Regions from separate parts of the Agrobacterium sp. 22-210-1 genome, predicted to be linked through region 2. Evidence: predicted binding sites of a transcription regulator. Region 2 holds the regulator's gene; each other region holds the start of a gene.
What was found. The regulator LexA, encoded in region 2, represses DNA repair genes until DNA is damaged. The targets are predictions, from matches to a motif close to TGTTCNNNNTGTGTTCNG.
Positions count from the first base shown of each region.

Region 1: a site for LexA is predicted at 4,340-4,357, ahead of uvrA (excinuclease ABC subunit UvrA). Genes of this name have one in related genera too.
Region 3: a site for LexA is predicted at 8,738-8,755, ahead of ACQZ5F_RS18665 (ImuA family protein). Genes of this name have one in related genera too.

Region 1 covers NZ_JBNWCI010000001.1:1,146,242-1,157,048, forward strand. The annotation lists gene dusA (tRNA dihydrouridine(20/20a) synthase DusA) at 1-74, shown strand, start outside; gene ACQZ5F_RS05835 (DUF72 domain-containing protein) at 314-1,114, opposite strand; gene uvrA (excinuclease ABC subunit UvrA) at 1,274-4,195, opposite strand; gene ACQZ5F_RS05845 (single-stranded DNA-binding protein) at 4,474-5,064, shown strand; gene ACQZ5F_RS05850 (hypothetical protein) at 5,104-5,373, shown strand; gene ACQZ5F_RS05855 (CBS domain-containing protein) at 5,427-6,575, opposite strand; gene ACQZ5F_RS05860 (hypothetical protein) at 6,565-6,723, shown strand; gene ACQZ5F_RS05865 (MarC family protein) at 6,706-7,335, opposite strand; gene gyrA (DNA gyrase subunit A) at 7,553-10,345, shown strand; gene ACQZ5F_RS05875 (hypothetical protein) at 10,442-10,702, opposite strand; gene ACQZ5F_RS05880 (SPOR domain-containing protein) at 10,785-10,807, opposite strand, start outside.
Region 2 covers NZ_JBNWCI010000001.1:1,250,802-1,261,608, reverse strand. The annotation lists gene ACQZ5F_RS06340 (ComEC/Rec2 family competence protein) at 1-2,086, shown strand, start outside; gene ACQZ5F_RS06335 (glutathione S-transferase family protein) at 2,106-2,783, opposite strand; gene lexA (transcriptional repressor LexA) at 3,196-3,918, opposite strand; gene ACQZ5F_RS06325 (VOC family protein) at 4,131-5,012, shown strand; gene kdsA (3-deoxy-8-phosphooctulonate synthase) at 5,012-5,857, shown strand; gene eno (phosphopyruvate hydratase) at 5,993-7,267, shown strand; gene ACQZ5F_RS06310 (FtsB family cell division protein) at 7,569-7,886, shown strand; gene pdhA (pyruvate dehydrogenase (acetyl-transferring) E1 component subunit alpha) at 8,040-9,083, shown strand; gene ACQZ5F_RS06300 (pyruvate dehydrogenase complex E1 component subunit beta) at 9,101-10,522, shown strand; gene ACQZ5F_RS06295 (hypothetical protein) at 10,535-10,807, shown strand, end outside.
Region 3 covers NZ_JBNWCI010000003.1:64,383-75,189, reverse strand. The annotation lists gene ACQZ5F_RS18695 (LysR family transcriptional regulator) at 1-221, shown strand, start outside; gene ACQZ5F_RS18690 (SOS response-associated peptidase) at 713-1,357, opposite strand; gene ACQZ5F_RS18685 (DUF2268 domain-containing putative Zn-dependent protease) at 1,694-2,392, shown strand; gene ACQZ5F_RS18680 (SOS response-associated peptidase family protein) at 2,499-3,101, opposite strand; gene ACQZ5F_RS18675 (error-prone DNA polymerase) at 3,228-6,488, opposite strand; gene ACQZ5F_RS18670 (Y-family DNA polymerase) at 6,488-8,002, opposite strand; gene ACQZ5F_RS18665 (ImuA family protein) at 7,920-8,678, opposite strand; gene ACQZ5F_RS18660 (caspase family protein) at 9,257-10,738, shown strand.

The DNA of each region.
Region 1 (10,807 bases), 100 kb from region 2:
GGGCAGGGCCCGAGGTGATCGAGGCGGCTTTCGCCGCGGTCGATTTCAACCCGACGAAGGAACTGGCGGGCTGAGGGCCGGAAACGGCCTTCCTGCGATTTTTATGCCGCCGGCGACAAGGATGTTGCGAAGAGTTTCGCAGTCTCCATCGGGAAATCGCTTAGAGCATTCCCAATAAAAGTGCGTAGCGGTTTCACGTCCGGAAAATGCGGAAAAACGAAAGGCTGGAGCAGGTCCGGCAACTCCGTTTAGACCGACACGACGACTTGCCGGGTGACGCTGCGACATCCGGTGTTCAGCGTCACCGCATCACTCAGACAGCCTTTTGCAATTCCTGCGCACCGTTGGGTGCATTGACCTTGCCGCCGGTGATGAAGAAGGCGAAAACGTCGCGCGGCGTCTTTTCCGCTTTCCGGTCGGGTGCGATCAGCGGTAGATCGTCCGGCACGCCGCCTGCCGCATAGGTCTTGACCCGTTCTGCCCAATGGCCGATCTCCGCCTTCGGGTAACAGGTTGCGATGTCGTCTTCGCCCTTTTGCAGGCGGCAATAGACGAAGTCGGCCGTAACGTCAGGCAGCATCGGATAATCGTGGTGATCAGCGCAGACGACTGCGACCTTGTGCCTGGCAAGAAGATCGATGAATTCCGGCACCTGAAATGTCGGGTTGCGCACTTCGACCACATGGCGAAGACGGATACCATCCTGTTTCTCCGGCAGGAGCGCCAGAAAGGCGCCGAAATCATCCGCGTCGAATTTTTTGGTCGGTGCGAATTGCCATAGGATCGGCCCGAGATGGGACCCGAGTTCCGTCAACCCTTGCGTCAAAAACTTCGTCATGGATTCGCCGGCCTCGGCCAGAATCCTGCGGTTGGTGACGAAACGGCTGGCCTTCAGGGAAAAGATGAAATCATCAGGCACTTCTGACGCCCATTTGGCGAAAGTCTCGGGCTTCTGGCTGCTGTAATAGGTGCCATTCACCTCGATTGCCGTCAATTGCCGGCTGGCATGTTCGAGCTGGCGTCTCTTTGGCAGTTTTTCCGGATAAAACGTGCCCTCCCATGGCTCGAATGTCCAGCCGCCGATACCGGTGCGGATCGTGCCTGATGTCGACATATGCTGTTCCTCCCAAATCCATGCGATATAAACGTCGTAGCTGCGTCATCTGAAATCCCCGGACCAGGCCCGAAGATGCTTTTTTCGCGACTATGGATCCTCGCCTCAGGGGCGAGGATGACCGGGGCAAGCGCAGAGCCATCCGGTAATATCCGGAGACTACTCCGCAGCCTCGCGTTTGCCGGGCGGCCGGCGTTCCAGAAGTTCCTTCAGGAAATGACCGGTGTAGGAGCGTTCGACCTTGACGATGTCTTCCGGTGTGCCGGTTGCCACCACTTCGCCGCCGCCCGTGCCGCCTTCCGGGCCGATGTCGATGATCCAGTCGGCCGTCTTGATGACTTCGAGGTTGTGTTCGATCACCACGACGGAATTGCCCTGGTCCACCAGCGCCTGCAGCATTTCCAGCAACTTGTTGACGTCATGGAAGTGAAGGCCGGTCGTTGGTTCGTCGAGAATGTAAAGCGTGCGGCCCGTCGAGCGTTTCGACAGTTCCTTGGCGAGCTTGACGCGTTGCGCCTCGCCGCCGGATAGCGTGTTGGCCTGCTGGCCGACCTTGATGTAACCGAGGCCGACATCGAACAAAGCCTGCAGCTTGTCGCGCACCGCCGGCACGGCGGCGAAGAATTCCACGCCTTCCTCCACCGTCATATCCAGCACGTCGGCGATGGACTTGCCCTTGAAGGTGACATCGAGCGTCTCGCGATTATAGCGCTTGCCGTGGCAGACGTCGCAGGTGACGTAGACGTCGGGCAGGAAGTGCATTTCGATCTTGATGACGCCATCGCCCTGGCAGGCTTCGCAGCGGCCACCCTTGACGTTGAAGGAGAAACGGCCGGGCGCATAACCGCGCGCCTTTGCTTCCGGCAGGCCGGCGAACCAGTCGCGGATCGGTGTGAAGGCGCCGGTATAGGTGGCAGGGTTGGAGCGCGGCGTGCGGCCAATCGGCGACTGGTCGATATCGATTACCTTGTCGATGAATTCGAAACCGTCGATGCGATCATGTTCAGCCGGGATTTCGCGTGCACCCATCACCCGACGTGCTGCTGATTTATAAAGCGTCTCGATCAGGAAGGTGGACTTGCCGCCACCTGAAACGCCGGTAACCGCTGTGAAAACGCCAAGCGGGATCGCCGCCGTGACATTCTGGAGATTATTGCCGCGTGCGCCATAGACCTTGATCTCGCGGCCCTTTTTGGGCTTCCGGCGCTCTGTCGGCACGGCGACGCCGAGTTCGCCGGAGAGATACTTGCCGGTCAGCGATTTCGGATTGGCCATCACGTCCTGCGGCGTGCCTTCGGCGATCACCTGACCGCCGTGAATGCCGGCGGCCGGGCCGATATCGACCACATAATCCGCCGTCAGAATGGCGTCCTCGTCATGTTCGACAACGATGACAGTATTGCCGATATCGCGCAGGTGTTTCAGCGTCTCGAGCAGGCGGGCATTATCACGCTGATGCAGGCCAATCGATGGCTCGTCCAGAACGTAGAGAACGCCCGTCAGGCCTGAGCCGATCTGCGACGCGAGGCGAATGCGCTGGCTTTCGCCGCCGGACAGCGTACCGGAGTTACGCGACAGGCTGAGATAATCCAGTCCGACATCATTCAGGAAGCGCAGGCGTTCGCGGATTTCCTTGAGAATGCGGACCGCAATCTCGTTCTGCTTGGCGTTGAGATTTTCCGGCAGCACCTCGAACCAGTCGCGTGCCTTGCGGATCGACATCTGGGTGACTTCGCCGATATGCAGCTTGTTGATCTTGACGGCGAGCGCTTCAGGTTTCAGGCGATAACCGGCGCAGGCCGGGCAGGGTGCTGCCGACATATAACGCTCGATTTCCTCGCGCGCCCAGGCGCTGTCGGTCTCTTTCCAGCGGCGCTCCAGATTGGGAACGATGCCTTCGAAATTTTTCACCGTCTTGTAGGAGCGGGCGCCGTCCTGATAGTTGAATTCGATCTTGTCATCGGTGCCCTGAAGGATGGCGTGCTGCGCTTCCCTGGAAAGCTCCGACCATTTGCTGGACAGTTTAAAACCGAAGGCCTTGCCGAGCGCTTCCAGCGTCTGGTTGTAATAGGGAGAAGACGACTTGGCCCATGGGGCGATGGCGCCGTCGCGCAGCGTGCGGGCAGGTTCCGGAACGATCAGGTTCTCATCCACCTTCTGCTGCGAGCCAAGGCCATCGCAGCTGGGGCAGGCGCCGAAGGGATTGTTGAAGGAGAACAGCCGCGGCTCGATTTCCGGAATGGTGAAGCCGGAGACGGGGCAGGCGAATTTTTCCGAAAACAGCACACGCTCATGGGTTTCGTTGAGCGACTTGTTGGCGGAGCCGCCGGCGGCCGTTTCTTCCGGCGGCAGAGGCTTGTCGGCGAATTCGGCGATAGCCAGCCCGTCGGCGAGCTTGAGGCAGGTCTCGAGACTGTCGGCAAGGCGTGCTGCCATATCCGGGCGCACCACCGCGCGGTCGACCACCACGTCGATGTCGTGTTTGTATTTTTTATCGAGCGCGGGCACATCGGCGATTTCGTAGAACTGGCCATCCACCTTGACGCGCTGGAAGCCCTTCTTCATCAGCTCGGCAAGTTCCTTCTTATATTCGCCTTTGCGGCCACGCACGATCGGCGCAAGAATATAAAGACGCGTGCCTTCCTCGAAAGCGAGGATGCGGTCCACCATCTGGCTGATGGTCTGGCTCTCGATCGGCAGGCCCGTGGCCGGCGAATAGGGCACGCCGACACGCGCGAACAGAAGGCGCATATAGTCGTAGATTTCCGTGACGGTGCCCACCGTGGAACGCGGGTTCTTCGAGGTGGTCTTCTGCTCGATGGAAATGGCCGGCGACAGACCGTCGATACGGTCGACATCCGGCTTCTGCATCATTTCCAGAAACTGGCGCGCGTAAGCCGAAAGGCTTTCGACATAACGGCGCTGGCCCTCGGCGTAGATCGTGTCGAAGGCAAGCGACGACTTGCCCGACCCGGAAAGCCCGGTCATGACAATCAGCTTGTTGCGCGGCAGATCGAGGTCGATACCCTTGAGATTATGCTCACGGGCACCACGGATGGAAATCGTCTTCAGTTCACTCATGACAAGGCTCGTGGCAAGGCTCGGACAAAAATAACAGGCTTGATGGCGGCGCGTCCTTATGTAGTGACGCAGCCGGAGGTGTCGAGGTCTATTCCCTATCGGTCGGAGCTTTTCAGCCCACTTGACTCGAATTTCGCGATTAAATAGAACAAAAAAGGAACAAATAGCAAGTGCGAATATCCGCTGTTCGAAGCTCTGGATTATTCGTTGTGGATAGTTCCACGCTTGCGGTGCCCTTTGCGGGCCGCGATGGTTATTGTGTGCGGGATTTTTTTGAAATGCAATTGCCGGTCATGATGGCCGGCGGACAGGATGACGAGATGGCTGGTAGCGTAAACAAGGTAATTCTGATCGGGAATGTCGGCGCGGATCCCGAAATCCGCCGGACGCAGGATGGCCGCCCCATCGCCAACCTGCGTATCGCCACCTCGGAAACCTGGCGCGACCGCAATAGCGGCGAGCGCAAGGAAAAGACCGAATGGCACACGGTCGTGGTTTTCAACGAGGGCCTGTGCAAGGTCGTCGAGCAATATGTCAAGAAGGGCGCCAAGCTCTATATTGAAGGTCAGCTGCAGACGCGCAAGTGGCAGGACCAGACCGGTAACGACCGCTACTCCACCGAAATCGTGTTGCAGGGCTTCAACTCCACGCTGACCATGCTTGATGGTCGCGGTGAGGGCGGCGGCGGCCGTAGCGGCGGCGGTGATTTTGGCGGTGGCGGAGACTACGGCAGCAGCGGTGGCGGTTCCAGCTCCGGTTATGGCGGCGGATACGACCAGCAGTCTTCGTCACGCGGCGGCTCTTCGCGTGGCGGCGGTCAGCCTTCCGGCGGCTTCTCCAACGATATGGACGACGATATTCCGTTCTGAGTGGACGGCGCATGAGGTGATGCGTGACAGGAGGCAGGCATGAGTGATGATACGGCACCGAAACAGCCGACCACAAAACAACCGGCCACCTGGCGCATCATTCTCGCTTTTTTCCTCGATTTCTGGACGGCGTTTTTCGCCGCCGGGTTTCTCGTCGCAGCGGTCGCAGGCGGGCGCACACCACATGGTTTTGCCCTGAACGGCCTGCCCGCCTTTATCGCCTTGGCGCTGATCATCGCCTATTTCATCGTGCTCGGCCGGTTTTTCGGCGGCACGCTGTGGCAGCGGCTTTTGAAGGCGAAACGTTAGCCAAACGGCTTTGCCGGTTTCTGCGGGAGCCGGTTATTTCGATGTCGCGGCGGCTAAGCCGCGACTTTGTCGGCCAGCATCGCCACCATGACGTCGGATTGTGAGACAATCCCCACCATCTTGCCATTGGCGTCGATCACCGGCAGGTAATGCAGCCCTTCTTCCGCAAAACGGATGATGGCTTCTTCGATCGAGGTTTCCGGTCGCACGGTTCTGACCGGCGATGTCATGATGTCCTTGACGGTATCGTTGGGAGCACTTGCGCCGGAAAGAATGAGGCGCAGCCGCTGCAGAAAACCGATGGAGGGGCGGCCGTTTCTCCAGCTCGCCTTTTCCAGAAAATCCGTCTGGGTGACGATGCCGAGGATTTCGGCTTTATCGTTGGTGACGGGCAGCGCCTTGAAATGGTGGCTGTGCATCAGCGCATGGGCATGGCGCAGGCTATCGTCGGGGGCAACGCCAACCACATCGCGCGACATGACGCTGGCGCAATCGAGATGCAGCGCGCGGCGGCGATAGGAGCGCAGCTCGGTCTTGCGCAGGATGGTCTCCAGTTCCTCCCGGTCGATATCGAGGACTTCGTCATATTCCTTCAGCACCTCATCGAGGTCAGTGGAGGAGAAACCGATTTTCTGGATGGGGGTCGGATCCGTTGTGCCGTGGGCGGCCTTTCCGAGCTTCAGGCCATGCGGATAGGCGCGGCCGGTGGCATTGTTATAGGCAAGTGCCAGCGCAAGAAGGATCAGTGAATTTCCGGCGACTGGCCACAGAAGGAAACCATATCCGAGACTGTGCACGGCGGGGCCGCCGAGGACGGCCGTCAGCGCCACCGCGCCGCTTGGCGGGTGCAGGCAGCGCAGCGCCATCATGGCGGCGATGGCAAGGCTGATGGCGAGAGCGCTGGCGAGGAATGGGTCCGGAACCAGCAACGCGACCGTGACACCCACGAAAGCCGATACCAGATTGCCGCACAGGATGGACCAGGGCTGCGCCAGCGGGCTGGAGGGCACGGCGAATAACAGCACGGCCGAAGCGCCCATCGGCGCGATCATGGCGGGCAGGGTAGGGTCGAAGCGCAGAGCGAGACTGCCCAGAAGTCCTGTCAGGAGAATGCCCACGAAGGCGCCGGTCGCGGAACGCAGCCTTTCCCTGTTGCTGACGGGTGCGGCATCCGGGATGAGGCGACGCAGCGTGGAACGCATGAAGAAAACTTTCGAATCCGAAAAAGATGCGCGTCTTTTAACCGAAACGGTGGCCGGATTTAAAGGATGGATTTTTTACAGTTTCAGCTGGATCAGGAATTTGTTGCGAGATATCGCGGCCGGCTGCTTCTCAGAATCCGAAGGCTGATTTTATGCCATCGACCACGAATTGCACCGAAAGGGCGGCAAGCAGCACGCCAAGCAGCCGGGTGAGGATCGCCCGGCCGGTATTGCCGAGAAAGCGGTCCATCCGCTCCGAAACGATCAAAGCCGCGTAGACAAGGGCCATGGCGAAAGCGAGGATCAGGATGAGCACGACCATTTCGATGGTGGTCTTCATCGTGCCGGCGAGAAGTACGGTGGCGGAAATGGCGCCCGGCCCGGCAATCAGCGGCAAAGCCAGCGGAAAGACCGCCAGATTGTGCAGATGGTCCTTGGTGATGGCGATCTCCGATGTCTTTTCCTTGCGCTCCTGACGCTTTTCGAAAATCATCTCGAAGGAAATCCAGAATAGCAGAAGGCCGCCGGCGATGCGGAATGCGCCGAGCGAAATGCCGAGCAGGTTGAGGATGGTGAGGCCGAACAGGGCGAAGACGGCGAGAATGCCGAAAGCGATCAGCGAGCCGCGCAGGGCAACCTGACTGCGCTGGCTACGCGTCATCCCAGCGGTCAGTGCAAGGAACACGGGCGCAAGACCGGGCGGATCGAGCGTGACCAAAAGTGTGGTGAGCGCGTTGATGAGCGTTTCGCTGCTGGCCATTCTTTCCCCGCTTATTGCCTTTTTGTGCGCGAGCCTACGCAAGTCGCGGCTGCTTTGAAAGGGAGCGGCGGTGCTTTTGTCGGGCTAAATCGCGAAAAGCGGTGTTCGTCTTGCAAATGACGCAAAAGACTGTTCAAAACTCGCCGGGAAATTGGCTTAACGTGGCTGTTTCCGCTATAAAAATCCATCCGATTCTTAACAGAGAATGTGATCCGTTTTGACTGACCAGAGCCCCCCCGGCGGCGGAAAACTTCCGCCAGGCATTGAACCGATTTCCATCATGGAGGAAATGCAGCGGTCCTATCTCGATTACGCCATGAGCGTCATCGTGTCCCGCGCGCTTCCCGATGTCCGTGATGGTCTGAAGCCGGTTCACCGCCGTATTCTTTACGGCATGTCCGAACTCGGCATCGACTGGAACAAAAAATACGTCAAATGCGCCCGCGTCACCGGTGACGTGATGGGTAAATTCCATCCGCACGGCAATTCGGCGATCTATGATGCGCTGGCGCGTATGGCGCAGGACTGGTCGCTCCGCCTGCCGCTGATTGACGGTCAGGGCAATTTCGGCTCCATCGATGGCGATCCGCCGGCGGCTGAACGTTATACCGAATGCCGTCTTGAAAAGGCCGCGCATTCGCTGCTCGACGATCTCGACAAGGAAACCGTCGATTTCCGCGATAACTATGATGGCACGTTGCAGGAACCGGTCGTTATTCCGGCGAAGTTCCCGAACCTGCTGGTCAATGGGGCAGGTGGCATTGCGGTGGGTATGGCCACCAATATTCCGCCGCACAATCTGTCCGAGGTCATTGACGGCTGTATCGCGCTGATCGAGAACCCGGCGATCGAGCTGCCCGAGCTGATGCAGATCATTCCCGGCCCGGATTTCCCGACCGGCGCGCTGATCATGGGCCGCTCCGGCATACGCTCGGCTTACGAGACGGGTCGCGGATCGGTCATCATGCGCGGCCGCGCCACCATCGAGCCGATGCGTGGCGACCGCGAGCAGATCATCATCACCGAAGTTCCCTATCAGGTGAACAAGGCCTCGATGATCGAGAAGATGGCCGAACTGGTCAAGGAAAAGCGCATCGAGGGCATTTCCGACCTGCGTGACGAATCCGACCGCCAGGGTTATCGCGTCGTCGTCGAGCTGAAGCGCGACGCCAATGCCGACGTCATCCTGAACCAGATTTATCGCTATACACCGCTGCAGACCTCATTTGGCTGCAACATGGTGGCGCTGAACGGCGGCAAGCCGGAACAGATGACGCTGCTCGACATGCTGCGCGCCTTCGTCGCGTTCCGCGAGGATGTCGTCAGCCGCCGCACCAAGTACCTGCTGCGCAAGGCGCGCGACCGCGCGCATGTGTTGGTGGGTCTGGCGATTGCCGTTGCCAATATCGACGAAGTCATCCGCGTCATCCGTCACGCTCCCGATCCGGCTTCGGCCCGCGAGGAGTTGATGACGCGGCGCTGGCCGGCGCGGGATGTGGAAAGCCTGATCCTGCTCATCGACGATCCACGCCACCGCATCAATGAAGACGGCACCTACAATCTGTCCGAAGAGCAGGCGCGTGCCATTCTCGAATTGCGCCTTGCCCGTCTGACGGCGCTGGGTCGCGATGAAATCGGCGACGAGCTGAACAAGATCGGCGCGGAAATCAGCGAATATCTCGACATTCTGTCGTCGCGTCTGCGCATCATGCAGATCGTTACGGACGAACTCATCGCCATCCGTGATGAGTTCGGCACGCCGCGCCGGTCCGAGATCGTCGAGGGCGGTCCCGATATGGACGATGAAGACCTCATCGCCCGGGAAGACATGGTCGTTACCGTTTCGCATCTTGGCTATATCAAGCGCGTGCCGCTCACCACCTACCGGGCGCAGCGTCGTGGCGGCAAGGGTCGTTCCGGCATGGCGACGCGCGACGAGGATTTCGTCAATCGTCTCTTTGTTGCGAACACCCATACGCCGGTGCTGTTCTTCTCTTCGCGCGGCATCGTCTACAAGGAAAAGGTCTGGCGCCTGCCCATCGGTACGCCGCAGTCCAAGGGCAAGGCCCTCATCAACATGCTGCCGCTGGAACCCGGCGAACGCATCACCACCATCATGCCGTTGCCCGAGGATGAAACGACCTGGGAAACGCTTGACGTGATGTTCTCGACGACGCGCGGCACGGTTCGCCGTAACAAGCTCGGCGATTTCGTTCAGGTCAACCGCAACGGCAAGATCGCCATGAAGCTCGACGAAGAGGGTGACGAAATCCTCTCAGTCGAAACCTGTACGGATCGGGACGACGTGCTTCTGACCACGGCTCTCGGCCAGTGCATCCGCTTCCCCGTGGACGATGTGCGCGTCTTTGCCGGCCGCAACTCGGTCGGTGTGCGTGGCATCAATATGGCAGATGGCGACCGCATCATTTCCATGACCATTGTCGGCCATGTGGAAGCTGAACCGTGGGAGCGTGCAGCCTATCTGAAGCGCTCGGCGGCCGAACGGCGCGCCGCAGGCGTCGATGAAGACGACATCGCGCTCGTTGGTGAGGAAGTGACGGAAGAGGGCGAACTCAGCGAAGAGCGCTATCAGGAGCTGAAGGCGCGCGAAGAATTCGTGCTGACGGTGTCCGTGAAGGGCTACGGCAAGCGCTCGTCCTCTTATGACTTCCGCACATCGGGCCGTGGCGGCAAGGGTATCCGCGCCACCGATACCTCGAAGACGGCGGAGATCGGCGAACTCGTCGCAGCTTTCCCCGTGGACGAAGGCGACCAGATCATGCTGGTTTCCGATGGCGGCCAGCTTATCCGTGTGCCTGTCAACGGCATCCGCATCGCAAGCCGCGCCACCAAGGGCGTGACGATCTTCTCCACCGCAAAGGATGAGAAGGTGGTTTCCGTGGAGCGCATCAACGAGCCGGAAGGCGACGACGAGGCGGAAAACGGCAATGGCGACGAGGCGGAAGACAATCTGCCGGATACGCCTGAGACACCGGAGAGCGAGGCGTAAGCCGCCTCGTTTCTCTCTCGTCAATCAACAGAAAACCCCGCGGCGCTCAGGCACCGCGGGGTTTTTCTTTGGGTCTTATCTGGCTGGTTCGGTTCGTTATCGAATTCGGATATGGATCGGCGCACGTCCGGAACGGCGGGCCACGTGAAGGTGGATGCTTGCTTCCGGCTGGTTGGCGCGCCAGGCGCGGGCGCCATGCGACAGGAGCAGGCTGACCAGATCGCGCGTCTTTGCCTTGGAGCGGTTGAGACCGAGATCGGCGATCCGCATCGCTGCCTCATGAATGGGATGCAGAACCGACAGACTGCTTTGCCCGTTGCCAGACGCAATGTCCGAATAATTCTCGTTAACTGCCATCTTGGAAAGCCTCGCTACACATTACACAATTCGAGGAGACAGGCGATGTTTCGACAATGAACACCGCCTGCGGAAACATCGGTTACTGGAGTGACGCCCAGCAGC
Region 2 (10,807 bases):
CATGCTTCTGGCAGATATTGAAACCCGGCGAGCGGGAACAGTGGTGCTGGATACCCCGGTTACAACCACCATCACCGGCACGGTGGTTCGCCGGGAGGTGGATGCGCGCGGCTCCTGGCGATATGTTATTCAGCTGGCTGCGACGGAAGCACCGGCATTGTCGCGCCCGCCGACGAGAATTTCGCTGCTTTCCCGTGGCGGAGGTGAGCCGGTCGCACTTGGCGCGACCATTCAAGGCAAAGCCCGGCTGTCGCCACCTTCCGGTCCAGCCTTGCCGGGTCTGAACGACTTTGCCTTCGCTTCCTATTTCAAAGGCATAGGTGCGACCGGATTTTTCTACAAGCCGCCGCAGGCGCTGATATCACCAAAGGGAGACATGAAAGGCGAAACGCGTTGGCTGGAATGGGCGGATATGCGGCTTTATGGCCTGCGCAGCGCAATTGCAGAGCGCATCCGCAACACCATTGGCGGTGACGCCGGAGCCTTCGCCGCCTCCATTGTCACCGATGAGAGACAGGCGATCTCGGCACCCACGATGGAAGCATTGAGGCTTTCCGGCCTTGCCCATATCGTCGCCATATCCGGGCTGAACATGGCGCTCGCCGCAGGCATATTCTTTGTGGGGTTGAGGCTGACCTTCAGCCTGTTTCCTGCCTTTGCTCAGCGCTGGCCCGTCAAGAAGATTTCGGCTTTCGCGGCGCTCTTGATGACGCTCGCCTATTACCTGATTTCCGGTTTCGCCGTCTCCGCTGAGCGTGCTTGGCTGATGATGTCGGTGATGCTGATCGCGGTCCTTTTTGATCAGCCGTCGCTCAGCCTCCGCAATGTGGCTATTTCGGCTCTCATCATCCTCGGCTTTTCGCCTTCGGAAATCATGGGGCCGAGTTTCCAGATGTCGTTTGCCGCGACCATCGCGCTCGTATCCACCTATGCCTGGTGGGGCCGCCGGCGCAGCGATCACGAGCGACTGTTGATCGGACGCAGACCGGTGTGGATGACGGCGGCGCAAATGGCAGGCACTGTCATTGGCGGCGTCATCACCACATCGTTGATTGGCGGACTTTCGACGGCGATCTATTCGGCAGAGCATTTTCACCGTGTCACCACCTATGGACTTTTCGCCAATCTGGCCGCCATGCCGCTGATGTCGCTGATCGTCATGCCCTTTGGCCTGCTCGCCATGCTGCTGATGCCGTTCGGGTTGGATGCGCCATTCCTGAAGATCATGGGCTATGGCATGGCGCTCGTCATCGAAGTCGCCAATGAAGTGGCGTCCTGGGGCGGCAGCGCGGCGACGGGGCGGCCACATGAGTGGTTCATTGGCCTCGGCTCCGCTGGCTTTCTGCTGCTGACCTTGCTGCGCAGCCGGCTTGCATTGCTCGGTATTCCGCTTCTTGTCTCCGCCTTCGGCCTGTCGGCGGCCGTGGCCTATCGCGATGTCCCGGATTTGCTCATTCACGAGGAGGGTGAGTTGGTGGCGCTGCTGGAAGAGGGGAAGGTCTATACGACAAAAACGCGACCGCAGGGCTTCGTATACGACCAGTGGCAAAGAGCACTCCTGTTGCCGGAACAGCCTGTGCCACCGGTCATTCTTAAAGCGCATGCCGCAGTAACCAGTGTAGGCTTGACCGCAAAATCAAAACTTACGCCGGAGGAGATGAGGGCGGTGATGCGGCAGATGACGGCAGCGCTGAAAGATGCGCAACCCGGCGTCTTCACCTGCAGCAAAGGCATATGGTGCGTGGCGCGCGCCAGGAGCGGGGAGTGGATCGTCGTTCTGGAAGATGGCCGGTTTGCCGGAAAAGCCTGCGATATCGCCGATATTGTCGTCGTTTCCCGCAGGACCTCGTTTTCAAAATGCCGCTCAGGAGCGCTGTTGCTGAACCGCGATACTTTGCGGCGTACAGGTTCGGTAGAAATAAACTTTGCCGGCAGCGATCAGTCTGCGGTCGTCGGACGACTACGCGCAGCGATTGCCGGGGCGAACAGGCCATGGAGCGAGCACCGCTACTACGACTGGAAAAGCGACCGCTTCGAATACGAGGTGCCGGAACCGGTCAGGCAGTTGCTGACGGCATCGCAATAAACGCCGTCAGCAGTGATATTCAGACCTTCACGCGCAGATCGTCAGTCAATGCGCCAATGCCGCTGATTTCCTGTTCATGCGCCGCATCGCGCCAGATCTCCTTCAATCCGGCCTCATACCACTCACGCATGGCGGGCAGGGTGAGCAGCCGATCGCAATAGACTTTTGCCGCAGGTGAAAGATCGGCGCCATAGGTCTGGAAACGGAACGCCACCGGGCAGAAAAAAGCATCGACCGCCGTGAATTTCTGACCGGCAAGATAGGGACCGCCGAATTTTGTCAGACCTTCGCTCCATAGCGCATCGATGCGCTTTATGTCTGCCGCAAGCCCGGCATCGCCACCCTTCGGCTTGACCCGAATACCGACAGACATGGGATAAAGATTGCGCAGTGAGGAAAAGCCGGCATGCATTTCGCTCGCCGCCGAACGCGACCATGCCCGCGCCTGCTTGTCGCTCGCCCAGACGCCCTGGTGCCGTTCTGCGAGATATTCGGCGATCGACAGCGTTTCCCATATCGTCACGCCATCATCGACAAGGCAGGGCACCTTGCCGGTCGGCGAGAAGCTGGAAAAGGCGACGCCTTCGCCAAACGGAACAAGTTTCTCATCAAAGGCGATACCGAGCGTGCGCATCAACACCCACGGCCGCAGCGACCATGAGGAGTAGTTCTTGTTGGCGATATATAGATCGTACATGGCTTATCTCCCGGATATGACGCGCATTTCTATACCTGTCGGGGCATGATGGAATACCGAAAATAATCCATGGCACCCATAAGTCGCGTTGATGAATGACGGGGGCTTTGCACCGAGTATCACCATTCGATGGCAGCGCCAGGCCAGCCGCATCCCCCAGTGTAAACGAACTCACGCAACCAGACGTCCACGGCATATGACGCAGCGGCGACAACAGGCCGGGGGCAAGGCCGTAACAACGATATCCATATGAAACTGGAACTGATCTTTACCAGACAGAATCTGTATGTGTGTGGGAAGCATAAGATTGCCCGACACTCGCATGGTCAGCCGAATTCCGGAATTGCCGTCATCTTCGACAGGAGCCGTCTCATGACGACGCCTGTCTTGAGAGGATCACGGTTAAATCAGATCAATGGTAACGGCGTATAAGTCCGACCAGTTTGCCCTGAATTTTTACCCGATCAGGCCCGAAGATACGGGTTTCATAAGCGGGGTTGGCCGCTTCCAGCGCGATGGAAGCGCCCTTGCGGCGGAAACGCTTCAGCGTCGCTTCCTCGTCATCCACCAGTGCCACGACGATATCGCCCGGATTGGCGGTATTGCTGTTGCGGATGATGACGGTATCGCCGTCGAAAATCCCGGCCTCGATCATCGAATCGCCCTTAACTTCGAGCGCGTAATGTTCACCCGAACCCAGCATGTCGACCGGCACGGCAACATCATGCGTATTGTTCTGAATGGCGGAAATCGGCACGCCGGCGGCGATGCGACCCATGACCGGAACGGTGACCGCGCCGCCGAGATCGTTGGCGGGCGCCTTGGGTGCCGGTGCGGGTTCTGGCGCCTTCGGCTTTCCGAGGCTGCCTTCGATGACGCTTGGCGAAAAGCCGCGCTGCGGCCTCGCGCCCGGCGCATAGGCCTCCGGCAGCTTGATGACTTCCAGCGCCCGCGCCCTGTTAGGTAGCCGGCGAATAAAGCCGCGCTCTTCGAGGGCGGTAATCAGCCGGTGGATGCCGGATTTGGAAGCAAGATCGAGTGCGTCCTTCATTTCATCGAAGGAGGGCGGCACGCCGGACTCTTTCATTCGTTCATGAATGAAGAGAAGCAATTCCTGCTGTTTGCGCGTGAGCATGAGGAAAACACCCTTGAGAATCGTCGTTGAAGTCGCGAAACAAATACAGAACGAACACTATATGTTCCATATGTGTTCCGCAATCCCCTAAAATTTCGTGAAGCTGCTATCTGTTGTTTTGATGATTTGCCTGAAAGCACGAAATTGTGCTTTTCTGCCTTCCTAACTGTTCCGGCATGGCCATGCCGCATGCGACAGCAGGAAGCAGGGAAATGACGAAACCGTACCGCATCGACCATCTCGTACTGCCTGTCGAGCACATCGACGTCGCAGAAAATCGCCTTGGAAACCTGGGATTTACAGTAGCGCCAGCGGCTCTTCACCCGTTTGGCACGCAGAATGCCTGCGTTTTTTTCGCCGACGGCACGTATCTGGAGCCTCTCGTGATTGCTGATCCGGCTAAATATAATGCCTCGATTGGCCGGAAAGATGTGTTTACCGGGCGGGATCAGGCCTTCCGGAAACATGCCGGAGGGGAGGGATTTTCCGCACTGGTCGCTGCAACGCAGGACGCTCTTGGCGATCATGACCGATTCGTAGCCTCAGGCCTCTCGGCCGGAAATGTCTTTGAATTTTCGCGGCCAGTCAAAATGCCGGATGGTTCGCAGAGCGAGGCGGCTTTTCGGCTGGCTTTTGCAGCCAGTGGTTCCTCGGCGGATTTCTTTCTGTTCAGCTGTCAGCGGTTGCAGGCCTTGCCAGGCGACCGCGCGGCGCTGGAACGCCATGCCAACGGCGTTTCCGGCCTCAACGAGATCGTGCTGTTTTCCGGTGGTGATGCGAATGCCGTGCAGCTGATCGAAACTGTGTTTGGCTGCGACGGAAAGGTGTCTCCGAATGGTGATGTGGTTTTCGCAACCGGCAATGCCCGGATAAGATTGACGCGGAAGCCGGTCTTTGACGGACTGGCCTTTAGTGTTCCCGAGGAGGGCGGTGGCGGATTGCGCGGCGCAGGCATCGTCTTTTCCGTTCGCGATCTTGCCGTGACACAGGCGGCACTTGCTGCTAATGGCGTGTCCAGCGCAGAAGCGGGCGGCCGGCTGGTGGTGCCCGCAGCGCCCGGTCAGGGTGTTGCCTTCGCCTTCGAGGAAAAATAATGAGCGTTACGAACAATCTCAAAGTCACCGCCGGCGATGGCGCCAGCAAGGTTTCCTTTTCCAATACCGAGCGTTTTTCGCTGATTGCCGGCCCCTGCCAGATGGAAAGCCGTGAACATGCCTTCATGATTGCGGGTGTGCTGAAGGAGCTTTGCGACAAGCTTGGAATTGGCCTCGTTTACAAATCCTCCTTCGACAAGGCGAACCGCACCTCGCTTTCCGGCAAGCGCGGCATAGGCCTTGACAGTGCGATGCAGGTTTTCGCCGATCTCAAGAAGGAATACGGTTTTCCTGTTCTGACCGACATTCACACCGAGGAACAATGCGCCATCGTGTCCGAGGTGGTGGATGTGCTGCAGATTCCGGCATTCCTCAGTCGCCAGACCGATCTTCTCGTCGCCGCCGCGAAAACCGGCCGCGTCATCAACGTCAAGAAGGGCCAGTTTCTGGCGCCCTGGGACATGAGGAACGTGCTGGCCAAGCTGAATGAAAGCGGCAACCCGAATGTGCTTTTATGCGAGCGCGGTGCGTCCTTCGGTTACAACACGCTGGTCTCCGACATGCGCTCGCTGCCGATCATGGCCTCGCTCGGCGCGCCTGTTGTCTTTGACGCCACCCATTCCGTGCAGCAGCCGGGCGGGCAGGGCGGCTCCACCGGCGGCCAGCGCGAATTCGTCGAGACGCTTTCGCGAGCGGCGGTGGCGGTTGGTGTCGCCGGCCTCTTCATCGAGACCCATGAGGACCCGGACAATGCGCCTTCCGACGGCCCCAACATGGTGCATCTGAAGGACATGCCGAAACTGCTGGAAAAGCTTCTGGCCTTCGACGCCATCACGAAAGCGTAAGAAACGGGTGCTACTCGTGCCAATCGATTTTAATGGCGGGCGCTCTGTTTCTGCCGCCCGCCGTCATTGTAATTTCTTCGCCATCGTCTAAGACAGGCGACGGAAAATATCTGTTCCATTCCCAAGGGAGAGACCATGACTGCCATTACCGATATCATCGCGCGCGAAATTCTCGACAGCCGCGGCAACCCGACCGTTGAAGTCGATGTTTACCTCGAAGACGGCTCCATGGGCCGTGCGGCCGTTCCCTCCGGCGCCTCGACAGGCGCACATGAGGCGGTTGAGCTGCGCGATGGCGGCAAGCGTTATCTCGGCAAGGGCGTGGAAAAGGCGGTTGAAGCCGTCAATACGGAAATCTTCGACGCTATCGGCGGTTTCGACGCTGAAAACCAGATCCAGATCGACCAGACGATGATCGCGCTTGACGGTACGCCGAACAAGTCGCGCATCGGCGCCAACGCCATCCTCGGTGTGTCTCTCGCGGTCGCCAAGGCTGCTGCCGAAGCCTCCGGCCTGCCGCTTTACCGTTATGTCGGTGGCCCGAACGCGCATCTGCTGCCGGTTCCGATGATGAACATCATCAATGGCGGCGCACATGCCGACAACCCGATCGACTTTCAGGAATTCATGATTCTGCCGGTTGGCGCGGAAAACATCCGCGAAGCCGTGCGCATGGGCTCGGAAGTGTTCCATACGCTGAAAAAAGAACTGTCCGCACAGGGCCACAACACCAATGTCGGCGATGAGGGCGGTTTTGCACCGGGTCTCGAAAGCGCGCCGGCTGCGCTCGATTTCATCATGAAGTCGATCGAAAAGGCCGGTTATCGTCCGGGCGAAGACATGTATATCGGCCTCGACTGTGCCTCGACCGAATTCTTCAAGAACGGAAAATACGTGCTTGAAGGTGAAGGCCGTACGCTGGAGCCTGGCGCAATGGCGGAATATCTCGCCGAACTCGTTGCCAAGTATCCGATCATCTCCGTCGAAGACGGCATGGCTGAAGACGACTGGGACGGATGGAAGGCTCTGACCGATCTCGTTGGCAACAAGTGCCAGCTGGTCGGCGACGATCTCTTCGTCACCAACTCCGCCCGCCTTCGCGATGGCATCAAGATGGGTGTTGCAAACTCCATCCTCGTCAAGGTCAACCAGATCGGTTCGCTTTCCGAGACGCTGGATGCGGTCGAGACCGCGCACAAGGCCGGTTACACCGCCGTCATGTCGCACCGTTCGGGTGAGACGGAAGATTCCACGATCGCCGATCTCGCCGTCGCGACGAACTGCGGTCAGATCAAGACCGGCTCGCTTGCCCGTTCCGACCGGCTCGCAAAGTACAACCAGCTGATCCGCATCGAGGAAATGCTCGGCCCGCAGGCTGCTTACGCCGGCCGTTCGATCCTGCGCGGGTAATTCGCGTTCAGGTTTGAATATGTGGCCCGCTGTCTGGCGGGCTAAGGTTGGTGAAATAGCTGTCAACAGATGAGACGTCATCCTCGGGCTACCCGAGGATCCACTCCGGTCCGCTCATGGATCCTCGCCTTAAAGGCGAGGATGACTGCGGTGAGGGGCGGGTCTCCCGGCAATCCAGCCCGCCCTCCGGCGGGCTTTTTTTATGCCCATTTGCCGATCGCAATTTAAGGTCAACGGATAGTTAAACAATCCGCTTTAGTCTCGAGACTCAAGGTTATGCGTTTTAAGGCTTCTCTGCGGCATGTGGACCAGACATCATAAAAAGAGACGATTCGGCCGTTTGATCGTTCCGGCCATCACGATCGCTTTTCTTTCCTATTTCGGCTATCATTCCATCCATGGCGACTTCGGCCTTCAGGCGACGGAGCGGCTGGAGCGGCAGCGTATCGCCAGAACCGCAGAGCTTGCAAAGCTGACGCAGGCGCGTGTAGCGCTGGAGCGGCAGGTGGAATTGCTGAGTGACGGCTCGCTGGAACGAGACATGATCGATGAAATTTCCCGTTACCAGCTAAATATGTCCCGCACGGACGAAATCGTCATCATGAACACATATTTCTAATTAACCGAAATCAGGTTAATTTAACATTTGTGATTTATTCACAGCATCTTAGCGTGAATATGTGCCATGCGTTTAAAGCATTGCTGCATGGCATTTTCTTGCATATGGTACGCGCCAATCTATCCATTCAAACGGCAACTCAGGGAGGGATGAATGGCGCCGCGAAAACCAGCGACCGTATCCGGCCGCAAGACCACGGCAAAGGCTGCAACCGAATTCACCGGCAAGAACAGCCCGGACTTCTCGAAGGAAGACGAACTTCACGCTTATCGTGAAATGCTGCTCATCCGCCGTTTCGAAGAAAAGGCCGGCCAGCTCTATGGCATGGGCTTTATCGGTGGTTTCTGTCACCTCTACATTGGCCAGGAGGCCGTCGTCGTCGGCATGCAGATGTCGCAGAAGGAGGGTGATCAGGTCATCACCGCCTATCGTGACCATGGCCACATGCTGGCTCTCGGCATGAGCGCTCGTGGCGTCATGGCCGAACTGACCGGCCGCAAGGGCGGCCTGTCGAAGGGCAAGGGCGGCTCCATGCACATGTTCTCCAAGGAGAAGCATTTCTATGGCGGCCACGGCATCGTCGGCGCACAGGTTTCGCTTGGAACCGGTCTTGCCTTCGCCAACCGTTATCGTGGCAACGACAATGTTTCCGTGACCTATTTCGGTGATGGCGCTGCCAACCAGGGCCAGGTCTATGAGAGCTTCAACATGGCTGCTCTCTGGAAACTGCCGATCATCTATATCGTTGAAAACAACCGCTATGCGATGGGCACCTCGACCGCCCGCGCCACCGCCCAGTCGAATTATTCGCTGCGCGGCCAGTCTTTCGGCATTCCCGGCATCCAGGTGGATGGCATGGATGTGCGCGCCGTCAAGGCCGCCGCCGACCAGGCACTGGAATATTGCCGCTCCGGCAAGGGTCCGATCATCCTGGAAATGCTGACCTACCGTTACCGTGGTCACTCCATGTCCGACCCGGCGAAATACCGTTCCAAGGACGAAGTGCAGAAGATGCGCTCCGAACATGACCCGATCGAGCAGGTCAAGGCGCGGCTTCTGGAACAGGGCTGGGCAAGCGAAGACGAACTCAAGGCCATCGACAAGGATGTCCGTGATATCGTCGCCGACAGCGCCGACTTTGCCCAGAACGACCCAGAGCCGGATGCGTCCGAGCTTTACACCGACATTCTGCTCTGATCGGGAAAGGGAACCCCATGCCAGTAGAAATTCTTATGCCCGCCCTTTCCCCGACCATGGAGGAAGGCACGCTTTCCAAATGGCTTAAAAAGGAAGGCGACAAGGTCACATCCGGCGACGTGATTGCCGAAATCGAGACCGACAAGGCGACCATGGAAGTGGAAGCTGTGGATGAAGGCGTGATCGGCAAGCTGCTGATCGATGCCGGCACCGAAGGCGTCAAGGTCAACACGGCTATTGCCGTGCTTCTTCAGGACGGCGAAAGCGCCGACGACATTTCTTCCTCCGTGAAGAAAGAAGAGCCGAAAGCCGAAGCCGCAAATTCCGGTTCTGATGCCGCCGGCGGCAAGACCCGCGAAGCTGCCGAAGAGCCGAGCGTTGCCAAGGAAGCCGCCAAGGTTCCGGCAGCACCGAAGATCGAAGTCGCAGCCGATCCGGACATTCCGGCAGGTACGGAAATGGTGATGACGACGGTGCGTGAAGCGCTGCGCGACGCCATGGCCGAAGAAATGCGCGCCGACGAAAAAGTCTTCGTCATGGGTGAAGAAGTCGCCGAATATCAGGGCGCCTACAAGATCACCCAAGGTCTGCTGCAGGAATTCGGCGAGCGCCGCGTCATCGATACCCCGATCACCGAGCATGGTTTTGCCGGTATCGGCGTCGGCGCTGCGATGACGGGCCTGCGGCCTATCGTCGAATTCATGACCTTCAACTTCGCCATGCAGGCGATCGACCAGATCGTCAACTCGGCGGCAAAGACGCTTTACATGTCGGGCGGCCAGATGGGCGCGCCGATGGTGTTCCGCGGTCCGTCCGGTGCTGCTGCCCGCGTTGGCGCGCAGCATTCGCAATGTTACGCCGCATGGTACAGCCATATTCCGGGCCTCAAGGTCGTCATGCCTTACACGGCAGCCGATGCCAAGGGCCTGCTGAAAGCAGCTATCCGCGATCCGAACCCGGTCATCTTCCTGGAAAATGAAATTCTCTACGGTCAGAGCTTCGAAGTGCCGAAGCTGGATGATTTCGTGCTGCCGATCGGCAAGGCGCGCATTCACCGCAAGGGCAAGGACGCGACCATCGTTTCCTTCGGTATCGGCATGACCTATGCGATAAAGGCGGTTGCGGAACTCGAAAAGCTTGGCATCGATGTCGAACTGATCGATCTGCGCACCATCCGTCCGATGGATCTGCCCACCGTCATCGAATCGGTCAAGAAGACCGGTCGCCTGGTCACGGTCGAGGAAGGTTTCCCGCAGTCGTCGGTCGGTGACTTCATCGCCAACCAGGTCATGCGCGCCGCTTTCGATTATCTCGATGCGCCGATCCTGACGATTGCCGGCAAGGACGTTCCGATGCCTTACGCGGCAAACCTCGAAAAGCTGGCTCTGCCCAACGTCGATGAAGTCGTTCAGGCCGTCAAAACCGTCTGCTACAAATAAGGGGAGATGATTTTGAGTGTCATAAAACAAATCCTCCCGGCAACCGAAAATTGGTACCGTGTTTTAGGGACCAAAGACGCGCCTTTGTTCGAGCGGGTAATCTTCTGGGCCGTCGTCAACGACGGTGATGGCGATGTTGTCGCCGGTGTTCCGCGTGAGGATATCGGCGTTATCGGTGCAGTCGGCGAATGGCTCGTCGACGTTGCCGGATACATCGAAATTACACCGTCACAGGTGGATTGGCTCATGGAACATCCTGAAGACCTGGAAGATTTCAATCTCGTT
Region 3 (10,807 bases), on a different contig from region 2:
TCTTGAACTTCACTTTGTCTGATCAGGGAATAGCCTGCCTTCCAATCTACCTAGCCGATCGACATATAAAAAGCGGCAAACTGGAGGTGCTTTTTCCCGATTTTCAATCGGCGAGTGTGCATACATTGTATGCAATGTATTTTCAAAGTCGCTATAAAAACCCCCTCATCCGAACTTTCGTGGATTTTATTCGAGATGATCTCAAGCGCAGGGACTGGTAGACCGTCGCCATGAACCTTTTCGAAATCGACGGCAGGCCATCAACGCGGCTTGTCTCGTTCGTTGGTGCAGCCGAACGATACAAGCAATAACTACGGTTAGCCGCCCCTTGCCAAGAGCTCATGCGGAACAAGACGTGTCCGCTCATGTTCATATTCCATGCCCAAAGCGCCCGAAGCACACTCCGCATATCCCGACACCCCGGACGGCCGATACTTCGTCGTCCACGGGCGGCTTTGGCGGAAGAGCAATCCGGGACTCGGGAAGGCCGAGCGAGAGAAGTTGGTAAAAGAACTTATGGCCGCAAGGCGCGCGGTGCGTGATGATGCGGCAAATTATGGAGCGATGCGCGACGCTCGAATGCGAGTCCATGAAGCGAAGATTGCGCTCGGTGAACGCGGTCCCGTCTGGTGGGATGACGGGGAGCCCGACTATAATAGGCACCTCGCTAAAAACACGCCCTATGCGGACTGGTTTTCAAAGCTGTGATCCATCACAGAAGGACCGGCGTGTCTCCTGCGGCCTTCCTCCGTGACCATAATTCGGTGGTGCGATCCACCACGATTAAATCCGGTGGGAAAACTCGTTCTTGAAAACGACGGGCTTCCTCATAGCTTCCGTGAAGCCACCCATCGTAATCTTCTCTCTGGAGCAGCACAGGCATCCGGTTGTGGACTGGCGAGATGGCTTCGTTGGCGTCAGTCATAACGCCGGAGTAGACCGGACCCCATTCATCGCTGACCCTCCAAAGCCCCGCCCAGGCAAAGATAGGATCGTCCCGATGCGAAAACCACGTGCGTGTCATTCGTCCCTTTTCGCCTTCGGCTTCTGCGAAGCCCGTAAGCGGGATAAGGCAGCGCGCATCCGGTCTCTTCGCTAGACCAACCCACATGCGACCGCCTATGTCGGCAATATTGTTGACGGGTTTCGGTTTGGCGTCCGGCTTCATCGTTTTGAGCCGCAGCGGGAAGCCCCAGGTCATCGACCTCATCTCGCGCGCACCATCAGCTTCTGTGATGACCAAACCGGGAGTGCCAGGATACACCTCTTCCGGTGCGTTGGTTGCTATCGGATTAGCGACACCGAAGTGAGCCGCAACCTCCGCGGCTGACTTCCGGACCGTATACAAGTTACACATGCGGTCTCTCCCGTCTGTACGGCCACAACTAGAACACAGGGCGGCTCGGTCGTCTAGGAATACTGTGGTTTGGCGGGACACCTCTGCCATTTGTCTCTGATCTCGAGCGTGTCGAAAACCGAAGGCAAAATAGCCAGTCGAAATTCGGACCCAATGACGATCTTATCGACTGTAAGTGAGTCAACGGGTCGCTTTGACGCGTTGCCTTAAATGTGGCAAATTACATCCATGATCAGTTCCGTCACCATCGCATAATTCACTCCGAAGGCTCTTAGACACCTTCAGGGAAAACGCTGCCGATCCATAATGGGTGTGGCAAACGGCGATTGGACGTTCATGAAACTTAATCTTCATTTTCTTCAGGCCGAGGGGAGCCTCACCCCTTGGCGCGATGTTCTTCGGCTACGATCTAATTCCGTTGCCGAGCGTATTGGCGAAATCGTGCCGTCAGAGTTTGGCCGTCATGAGGTGGATGTCGTGATCCAGCATCTTCCGGATGAAACCGTGCCAGAATTGGGGATTGGCGGGTCTTGTTTCCGGCGTGGACTGGTGACGATCAGTCTCGACCCCGGAGCACGCGGTTTCGAGGATCACCTCACCAGCGGTGTTTTCGACCGTACACTCGCTCACGAGCTCCATCACGCCATGCGATGGCGGACAAGTGGGTACGGGCTTTCCTTGGGCGATGCGTTGGTATCCGAAGGGCTTGCCGATGTTTTCTCAGAAATGGTGAGCGGCATTTCAGCTCCACCATGGACGAGCGCCCTCACCGAGAATGATTTGAGTTTGGTCCTCGACCGAGCGGAGGACGAAATAAATAGCTTCCACTATGATCATGCCACCTGGTTCTTTGGAACTGGAGACCTGCCGCGATGGGCTGGATATTCAATCGGCTATCGCCTTGTCCGTCTCTTTACTCAGGAGAATCCCGACATTTCTGCAAACGGCTTGGTCGATGCGCCATCAGCTTTGTTTCTGGCGGCTTGGACGAAGCTCAAGAACCAACGAGCATGCCTCCCCATCCAGACCCCTTGAAGCGGGAACCGCGTGGGGCATGTTTTGGCGAGACGCGCCACAAACGGTGTCCCGAGAACCGCAAATTCTCAGGTTGTACGTGTGGTCCTAGCGCAGGGGGACCTGATTATCTAGGAATGGTACGGTTTGGCGATTTACCGCTCTGCCATTTGTCGTCGGTTTCGAGCGTGTCGAAAGCATCCGCCGACATGGGCGGTCGAAACCGGAACCTGATAACGTCCTGGATGTCGCCAGAAAGCCATGCATCATATTCGTCGGGCGTGAGCAGCACCGGCATCCGATCGTTGAGCGGGCGAATTTTCTCATTCGCCTCACCAGTCATTCCTGCGAACACCGGCCCGAACTCAGGGGTCCGGCGACAGAAGCCTGCCCATGCGACAAGAGGCTGTCGGTTCAAGCTAAACCACGTCCTTGTTTTTTCGCCCTTGGGACCGTCTGGCTCGGCGAAATGTGTTAGCGGGATAAGGCATCTGTATATCGGATCGACGACGGTACGCTCCCACATCGGGTTCGTGAGGTCGGCGACGAGGCCCAGTCTGGTGGGGGGTGAATCACGGCTTCTGCGCGGAAAGCCCCAGGGAATTGACCGTAGGTGCCGAAGTCCATCTTTCTTAAATATCACCAAACCCTGTGTGCCTTCGATCGTTTCAGAGGGCACTGGCGCGTCGGTTGGGACGTCGACACCGAAATGCGTGATGATCTCGTCCATCCCTCTCACTACTGAAAACAAGCGCGACACGTTGCTCACTCCGGTTTCGATGCTGGTTAGAATTCTAGGTAAGTGACCGTCCTTCCGATCAAATCCGATGGCGGATGTTTCGTTACTCGAATTGTCTCAATGGAAATTCCGGCTCTTAACCTTCAGCGTGTCGATATGCAGATCCGGTATATAGATATCGCGGGCTTGAACAGCTGGCTTCGGGTTGTCCCGCGGATCGGGGCCACCTCCATGTTTAACTTGATCTCCCCGACCATGGGGAAGTGGGAATTCGGTGTCTCTTTCTCCAAGGCTCGATAGATCGCTCGAGAAATCAAAGAGCCTTTGGGCTACGAGGTGGACTACCTCACCTTCGCGTTGAATCTTGCCGTGAATGCCCATCATGCTTGCCGTCATCAGGACGCGACGCTGGCGCTCAAACAACGATGGCCACACGACTGCGTTAACGATGCCGGTCTCGTCTTCGAGGGTCAAGAACATGACGCCCTTCGCACTGCCAGGGCGCTGCCGGACTAGAACCAGCCCCGCGGTCCAAAGCCAACGTCCATCGCGCTCGTTCATCGCCTCCGCGCAGGTCACGATGCGTTTAGCCTTTAGATTGTTGCGCAAGAAGGACATGGGATGCGACCTCAAGGTCAGCCCGGTGACGGTGTAATCCTCTACGACTTCTCTCCCTTCTGTCATCGACTTAAGCATGACATCAGGTTCCTGCATTTCAGCAATGGTCTTGGATTCTCGCTCAGCTGCGGCAGCCCATAACTCGAGAGGCTCATCCCGCAATGCCTTGATGTCCCAAAGCGCCTCCCGGCGCTCGAGCCCCATAGATGGCAGGAAGGCGTCTGCCTTCGCGAGCTTGACGAGGGAAGCTGTCGGGACGCCAGACCGTCGCCACAAGTCGTCTGCACTCTCAAACCGGGAATCGGCCCTGGATAGGACGATGCGTGCCGCGTCAGCCTCCGGCAATCCCTTGATGATGCGCATTCCAAGACGGACGGCGTATCGATCCGAATTCTCTATACGCTCCATGGTGCAGTCCCATCTGGATGCGTTTACACAGGCAGGGCGGACCTCGACACCGTGCTGACGGGCGTCCGTTACGATCTGTGCGACGCTGTAAAATCCCATCGGCTGGCTATTGATTAGTGCCGCACAGAAAACGTCCGGATGATGACATTTGACCCAACTGCTCGCATAAGCGACGAGGGCGAAAGAGGCGGCGTGCGACTCCGGAAAACCATAGCTGCCGAAGCCCTCTAGCTGAGTGAACGTTCGTTCCGCAAATTCCGCCGTGTAGCCCTTCTTGACCATCCCACTAACGAGCTTGTCTTTAAATTTCGAGACGCCGCCGGTGAATTTGAACGTCGCCATTGCTCGCCTGAGCTGATCGGCCTCTCCCGCGGTGAAGCCCGCACAGGTCATCGCCACCTTCATGGCTGACTCCTGGAAAAGCGGGACGCCGAGGGTCTTCCCAAGGACTGCCTCAAGTTCCGGCGTTGGATACTCGACCTTTTCCTTACCCTCTCGGCGACGAAGATACGGGTGGACCATATCGCCCTGGATAGGGCCGGGTCTGACGATCGCGACCTGCACGACAAGATCATAAAAGGTTCGCGGCTTCAGACGCGGCAGCATGGCCATCTGTGCCCGGCTCTCAATTTGGAAAGTGCCGAGCGTGTCGGCGCGACGGATCATTGCGTATGTTTTTGTATCTTCGTGGGGGACATCCGCCAGCCCCATCGGAATGTTCTTGTAGTCGGTCAGCATCTCGAACGATCGCGCCATGCAAGATAACATTCCAAGAGCAAGCACATCGACTTTCATGAACTTCAGAGCTTCGATGTCATCCTTGTCCCACTCAACGACCTGACGATCTTTCATCCGCGCAGGATCGATCGGCACCAAATCGTCGAGACGATCTTGCGTCAATACGAAGCCGCCCGGATGCTGCCCGAGATGTCTCGGTGCGCCCATGAGCTGGCCTGCGAGGTCGAGCGCAAGCCGTAGTCGGTAGTCAGATGTGTTGATGTTGTTTTCCTTGAGCTGCTTCTCGCCCACCCCTTCCTTGGACCATCCCCAGATACCGGACGACAATTGCCCGATAAGGTCTTCGGGCAATCCCAATGCCTTGCCAACGTCGCGGAGCGCGCCTTTGGCTCGATAACGCAGGACAGTCGAACACAGGGCAGATCGAGACCTGCCATATGTCTCGTAGATCCACTGGATGACTTCCTCGCGTCTGTTGTGTTCGAAATCGACGTCGATGTCAGGCGGTTCGTCGCGTTCCATAGAGACAAACCGTTCGAAAAGCAGATCGGAGGTTTCCGGATTGATACTTGTGATGCCAAGGCAGTAGCAAACAGCCGAATTCGCCGCGCTCCCCCTTCCCTGACACAGTATATCCTTTGATCTGGCGAACCGGACGATGCTGTACACCGTGAGGAAATAAGGCGCATATTTCATGACTCTGATCAATTCGAGCTCATGGAGAATGGCCGTGCGAACCTTGTCCGGAATGCCTTCCGGGTATCTGTCGGCTGCGCCTTCCCATGCAAACTTGGTCAGCGACTGCTGGGCATCAAGGCCAGGAACGATCGCCTCGTCTGGATACTGATATTGCAACTCAGACAGGTCAAATTTGCAGCGTGAGACGATTTCGCGGCTTCGGGCCAAAGCCTCCGGATACTCCGCAAACAGACGGTGCATTTCTTCCGGCGTTTTGAGAAATCGGTCTGCGTGCCGTTCACGGTCAAAGCCAATGCTGTCGATTGTCGTCCGGTTCCGGATACACGTCACCACATCCTGCAGCTGCCTTCGTGAAGGATCATGAAAGAGGACATCGTTGGTGACAACGGTCTTTACGCCGTTTTTGAAGGCCAGTTTTGAGAGATTATGCAAACGTAGTCGATCATTCGGACGCCGACGAAGGCACAGACTCACGTAAGCCCGATCCGCAAAAATGGTCACAATCTTTCTGAGTTGGCCCGCGTAGACATCGTCAGCTTCATCAGGGATCAGGATCGCGAGGAGGCCCTCGCTATACGCCTCGACGTCGGAAAGATCGAGAATACAGTTGCCTTTGCCGCCTCTCGATTTTCCTAATGTCAGCAACCGGGTCAATCTCGAATAGGCGGCTCGATCCGTCGGATAAACCAACAGAGATATACCGTCTTTGAGGTCAAGGCGACAACCCACAACAAGACGGACGCCAGTAGCCTTTGCGGCCTCCCAAGCACGAACTATGCCTGCCAAAGAGTTTCGGTCGACCACGCCAATTGCATCGATGCCCATTGCGGCAGCCGTTGCAAACAATTCGTCGGCCGAACTCGCGCCCCGCAGGAAGCTAAAATGCGTTGTTACCTGGAGTTCGGCGTATCGCATCAGCCGAAAATCCCATGGAGAAACCACTTATGAGAGCCGGTTGCTTTATCAACGCCGTCTCCTGCGCGGTAGACCCACAAGCGCTCCCCCGCATCGTCTTCAATGACGAAATAATCCCTGACAGCCTCCATTTCGCGCGGCCTAAGCCACCACTCGCCGAATATCCGTTCAGGTCCGTCGGCGCTGACGACGCGCCGGCGCTTGCCCCGCCACGTGATAACGACTGGCGGCTGATCGGGCAGCACGGCTATCGTCTCGATCTGCTCTGGCTGGGCAAGAAGACGAGAAGGCCTTGGCCATTTTACGGCCCAGTCGACCCCCGTGTCGTCGGCGGAAGGTGATATCCGCCTCAACGAACGCTCCGGCACATCTGAGGCGACGGGTGTCATACGGTAGAGGCGTTGGCCGCGGTTCCCCAGAACATCAATGAGTGGGGTGATGTCGACGACTTGTTCCTCGATGAGGGATGAAGCGACCTGTCGCTCCTGCAGCGGCTCGGCCATCACGGCCACGAGGTCGAGTCTCTCTATCCCGAACCCAGGATCAATTTTTTCGATTTGGTCGCAGAGCAATTTCGACAGGCGGGATGGGTCGCGAACGGGCTTTTGAAGGCCAGCACGCACGGATTGCCTTGTATTGTCCACTCGGTGAACGACAAGGTCGGAACGCCTGACACCTAGTCCCCTCTCTTCGAGCTTCGCAGATAGCTCCCCTACAAGACGACGGATGTATTTCGCGATAGTCTCGGCCGCGCCGATCGGCTCTTGGAAATTTCGCGATACTTGAACGAGCTCCGGTGTACGCAAGGGTTCTATGGGCTCGGCCGCTCGCCCGAATAACTGATCAAGGCGGCGTCCAACCTCCGCGCCGAAGCGAAGGGTCAACGGCGCCCGTGGCATAGCGGAAAGTTCGCCGACGGTTTCGACACCGAGAACACGCAGGCCCAGGATCGTATCCGGTTGTAAGCGAAGACAATGGATTGGCAGACCAACAATGGCCTTGCTCACCCCACCGACGGGAACGACCGTTGTTTCAGCTTTCACGAGCCTTGTGATGGCATGGGACGCTCCCCAGGTGTCGGATACCGCTGCCCTCGATATCAGACCACGCCCTCGCAGTGAGTTGACCAAGCCCGAAATGAGCATCGCTTCGCCACCCTGCAAATGATCCGCACCTTCTGTGTCCATCACGATGCCATCGTTTCCATCGACAGCGACGACAGGGGTGTATTGCCTCAATGCCCAAAGGGCGAGACGTTCGATGGCCGCGGCGTCCGCAGCCGGATCGGCGTCAATCATAGTAAGGTTTGCGACAATTGCCTGAGCCTTGCTTGCAGCCATCCCGACGCGCAAACCAGCCTTCCGGGCGGCGGCGTCAACAGATGAAACCCATCGCTTGGCCCCACTTCGCGAAATCACCACAAGCGGCTGATCAGCGGGCACCGATCCGTCTCCATGCCGTCTTATCCTGTCCACCGGCAACTGTGGGAAGTAAACACACACGACCCTTGGCATCACAGGCTCCTATCTCAAACTCAGCACTTTCGCCTGCTTTCACTCTCATCAGTTCAGCCAACCACCTCGCTCTCCCCACACCGGCAGTCGGCAACTTCTCGGATGGCAACACACTTACGCGCCATCGCGACGTACTGGCTGTGGGATTTCCAAAATCGGCAGCCTCCGTCTGCCGCCGCCATCGGCGAACAACCAAACCCATCGTCCCTGTCTTTTCAGCGGCGAGCTGGAGGCGTCTGGAGGCCGTCATGGGAAGTCGGACTAGTTCTCCGACGACGGCTGCGAGCCCGCCGAACGACAACCCCTCTTCCATAGACGCTAGGACGTCTTCCTCCTTGTCAGCTTCGCAATAAATCACACGATCTGGATGGAGGCCGGCTTGGGACAGCGCTGGAGCAAACAAGTCAGGACGAGTAAGGCACCAAAGGACTTTTCCTCTAGACCGCGCGGCAATCCCCGCCGCGAACAAGGCTGCGGCCGCCCCGTCTACCGTCCCTGCTCCACCGCCTGCGAATTCGTGAAGCGCACCATATGCAAGGCCCCCTCCCGGCAGCCGTTCATCGATTGTCTTGACACCGAAAGGCAGCACGAGAGCTTTGCGGCCGACGCTTCCTTCAAGGTGTGCTATGCGTTCTCTAAGGTCATCAATTATGCCTGGGGTCCGGGCGTGCAACATCGTTCACGGACCTCCTCTGGCTCGTGTGAAAGGTGGACTTCATGTCCATAAAAAGCTTATGTTCCTCTTTTGTTCTCATGCCGTGCAAGAGTCAAGCGGCATTGAAGCGCGCTTTTAGCCGTTGGTAACCATCGACCTGCCGAAACTTGATATGAATCAATCTTTTAAGGTCGCTCTCTAAATGACCAGATTCATTGAATTTCTAAAAGCTCTGCAATCGCGCCAACTCATCGAGTGAAAGGTAAGCGGTGTCCTCATTATGCCCTGACTAAGAGCGTGGGCCATCTCGAAAGCCGCCGCTGCAACGTTGACGGCAGCAAAGCTGCCGATAGCGGACGTGGTAGCCGATGTCGATAACGCTCGCTTCTCAGGGGCTCAGTCCTCGTTTAGAAGCGGTGTAAGAGGAGGCTCAGGCAGCGGATTCGCGCGAATTGACGAAGCATCCAAGCTGACAACCGTCGAAAATCCTTGCCCGGAGGACGCCCGCCTATCTTCTGCGATGGCACGAAGAGCTTGCGGAATTGTGCGCCCAACTCTAACGTGTAGAAAACGATCGCTTACATTTTTAGAGTATATCAATGGCAGAATCATTTGCAGTCGTCGTTGCAATCCAATCATACCAAGAGAAGTCTATCGTGGGCGTTAAGTATGCCCATAACGACGCGCAAGAGTTCGCCGATGTTCTCGAGAACGTGCTTGCGGTACCACGCTCGAACATAACGATCTGGCTTGATCAAGAAGCGACATGGTCAAGACTGCAACTCTCCCTAACGGCTTTGATAAAGAACCTCGAACCTGACGACCGCTTCTATTTCTTCTATGCTGGTCACGGTTTCTGGGCCCCGGTCGGAGGCAATAGGCTAACCTGTTGGGATACCCACGCTCTCAATGTCCACGGCACGACCGCCAGCGTAGAAGAGGTCTTGCTCGCGCCCTTACGACAGAGCAGATGCAAGCAGAGCGCGCTTTTCATCGACGCTTGCTCGACGGAAATCTTCGAGGATCTCCCTTCAAGGGATTTGCTCTCCGCAATGAGGAAGGACGAGTTCATCGAGTTCGTGAAAAACACTCGTTATACGGCGACATTCTTGGCTTGTTCTCCGGAAGAAAAGTCCTATTCGTCCGACAAACTCAAACATGGAGTTTGGACGTATCATCTTGTCCGCGCCTTGAGGGGCGAGGACCCTGCCGCGATTATGAACGACAGTTACGTGACCGGGACAAGTTTGCAAGACTACCTGTTGGCAGCGGTCAGAAAGTTTACGAGGGAGGAGTTCTCGAAGAAGGCGGTCCAAACGCCTTTCGCGAAGATCGACCACAATGGAACCTTTATCCTAGCCGCGCTTCCCGAACCGCCAGTAGTTGACAGTGATCCAATCATAAAGCCCGATTTCGCCAACGCTTGGTTCGTTGGTGAGGAGACTAGAGAATTCAGGAAGCTTGATGGTTTCACCTATACGAAGAAACACACGGTGCCAACTGAACTGAGTCCAAGCGCGTCCGCTTGGGCGGCCAGGCTCCTAGCTCCGGAGGTTGAGACCGAGTGCCAGCATGTAGCACTGCAGGCCCGCAAAGTTCTCAAGATCAAGTCCAAGGATATCGTTAAGAAGGTGCACGTGGGCACCGGTAGTGTAGACACGGACATTTTCCGGTTCGAAATCGAGGCGATGCAGAACCCAGACAATCCTGCGGAAGCTGTTCTCCGACGTGAAATCCATCTCCGCTCTACTGCATTGCCAACGGACTTCGACGACGTGTTCCTTGAGAGTGTTGACACTCTGATCATCCCGGCTCCTGGTATGAAAGGCCACTACGTCGACCTGCTCGACCAAATCGAGGATCGGGAGGAGGATTTGGGTTTGAGTTCAGAGGGGAACCAGACCACGGGTGTAATCGAAATCGAACTTCAAACAGGGACGCGGTTGCGACTCGATACCAAGCACGAAACTCTGACTGTTAAGATTCCGCAAGCACTTGGGTGCGCGCAGATCATTGAAACCCTCAAGAACGAGAGCTTCGTCAGCCTCGCAGGCTCCATGCCAAGACTGCCAGGCGGCTAGGCGAAAATCTACGATACCCATAGATGCGTCGCGGTGATGATGTCAGCAACGGGCCGACTGCGGTCTTCC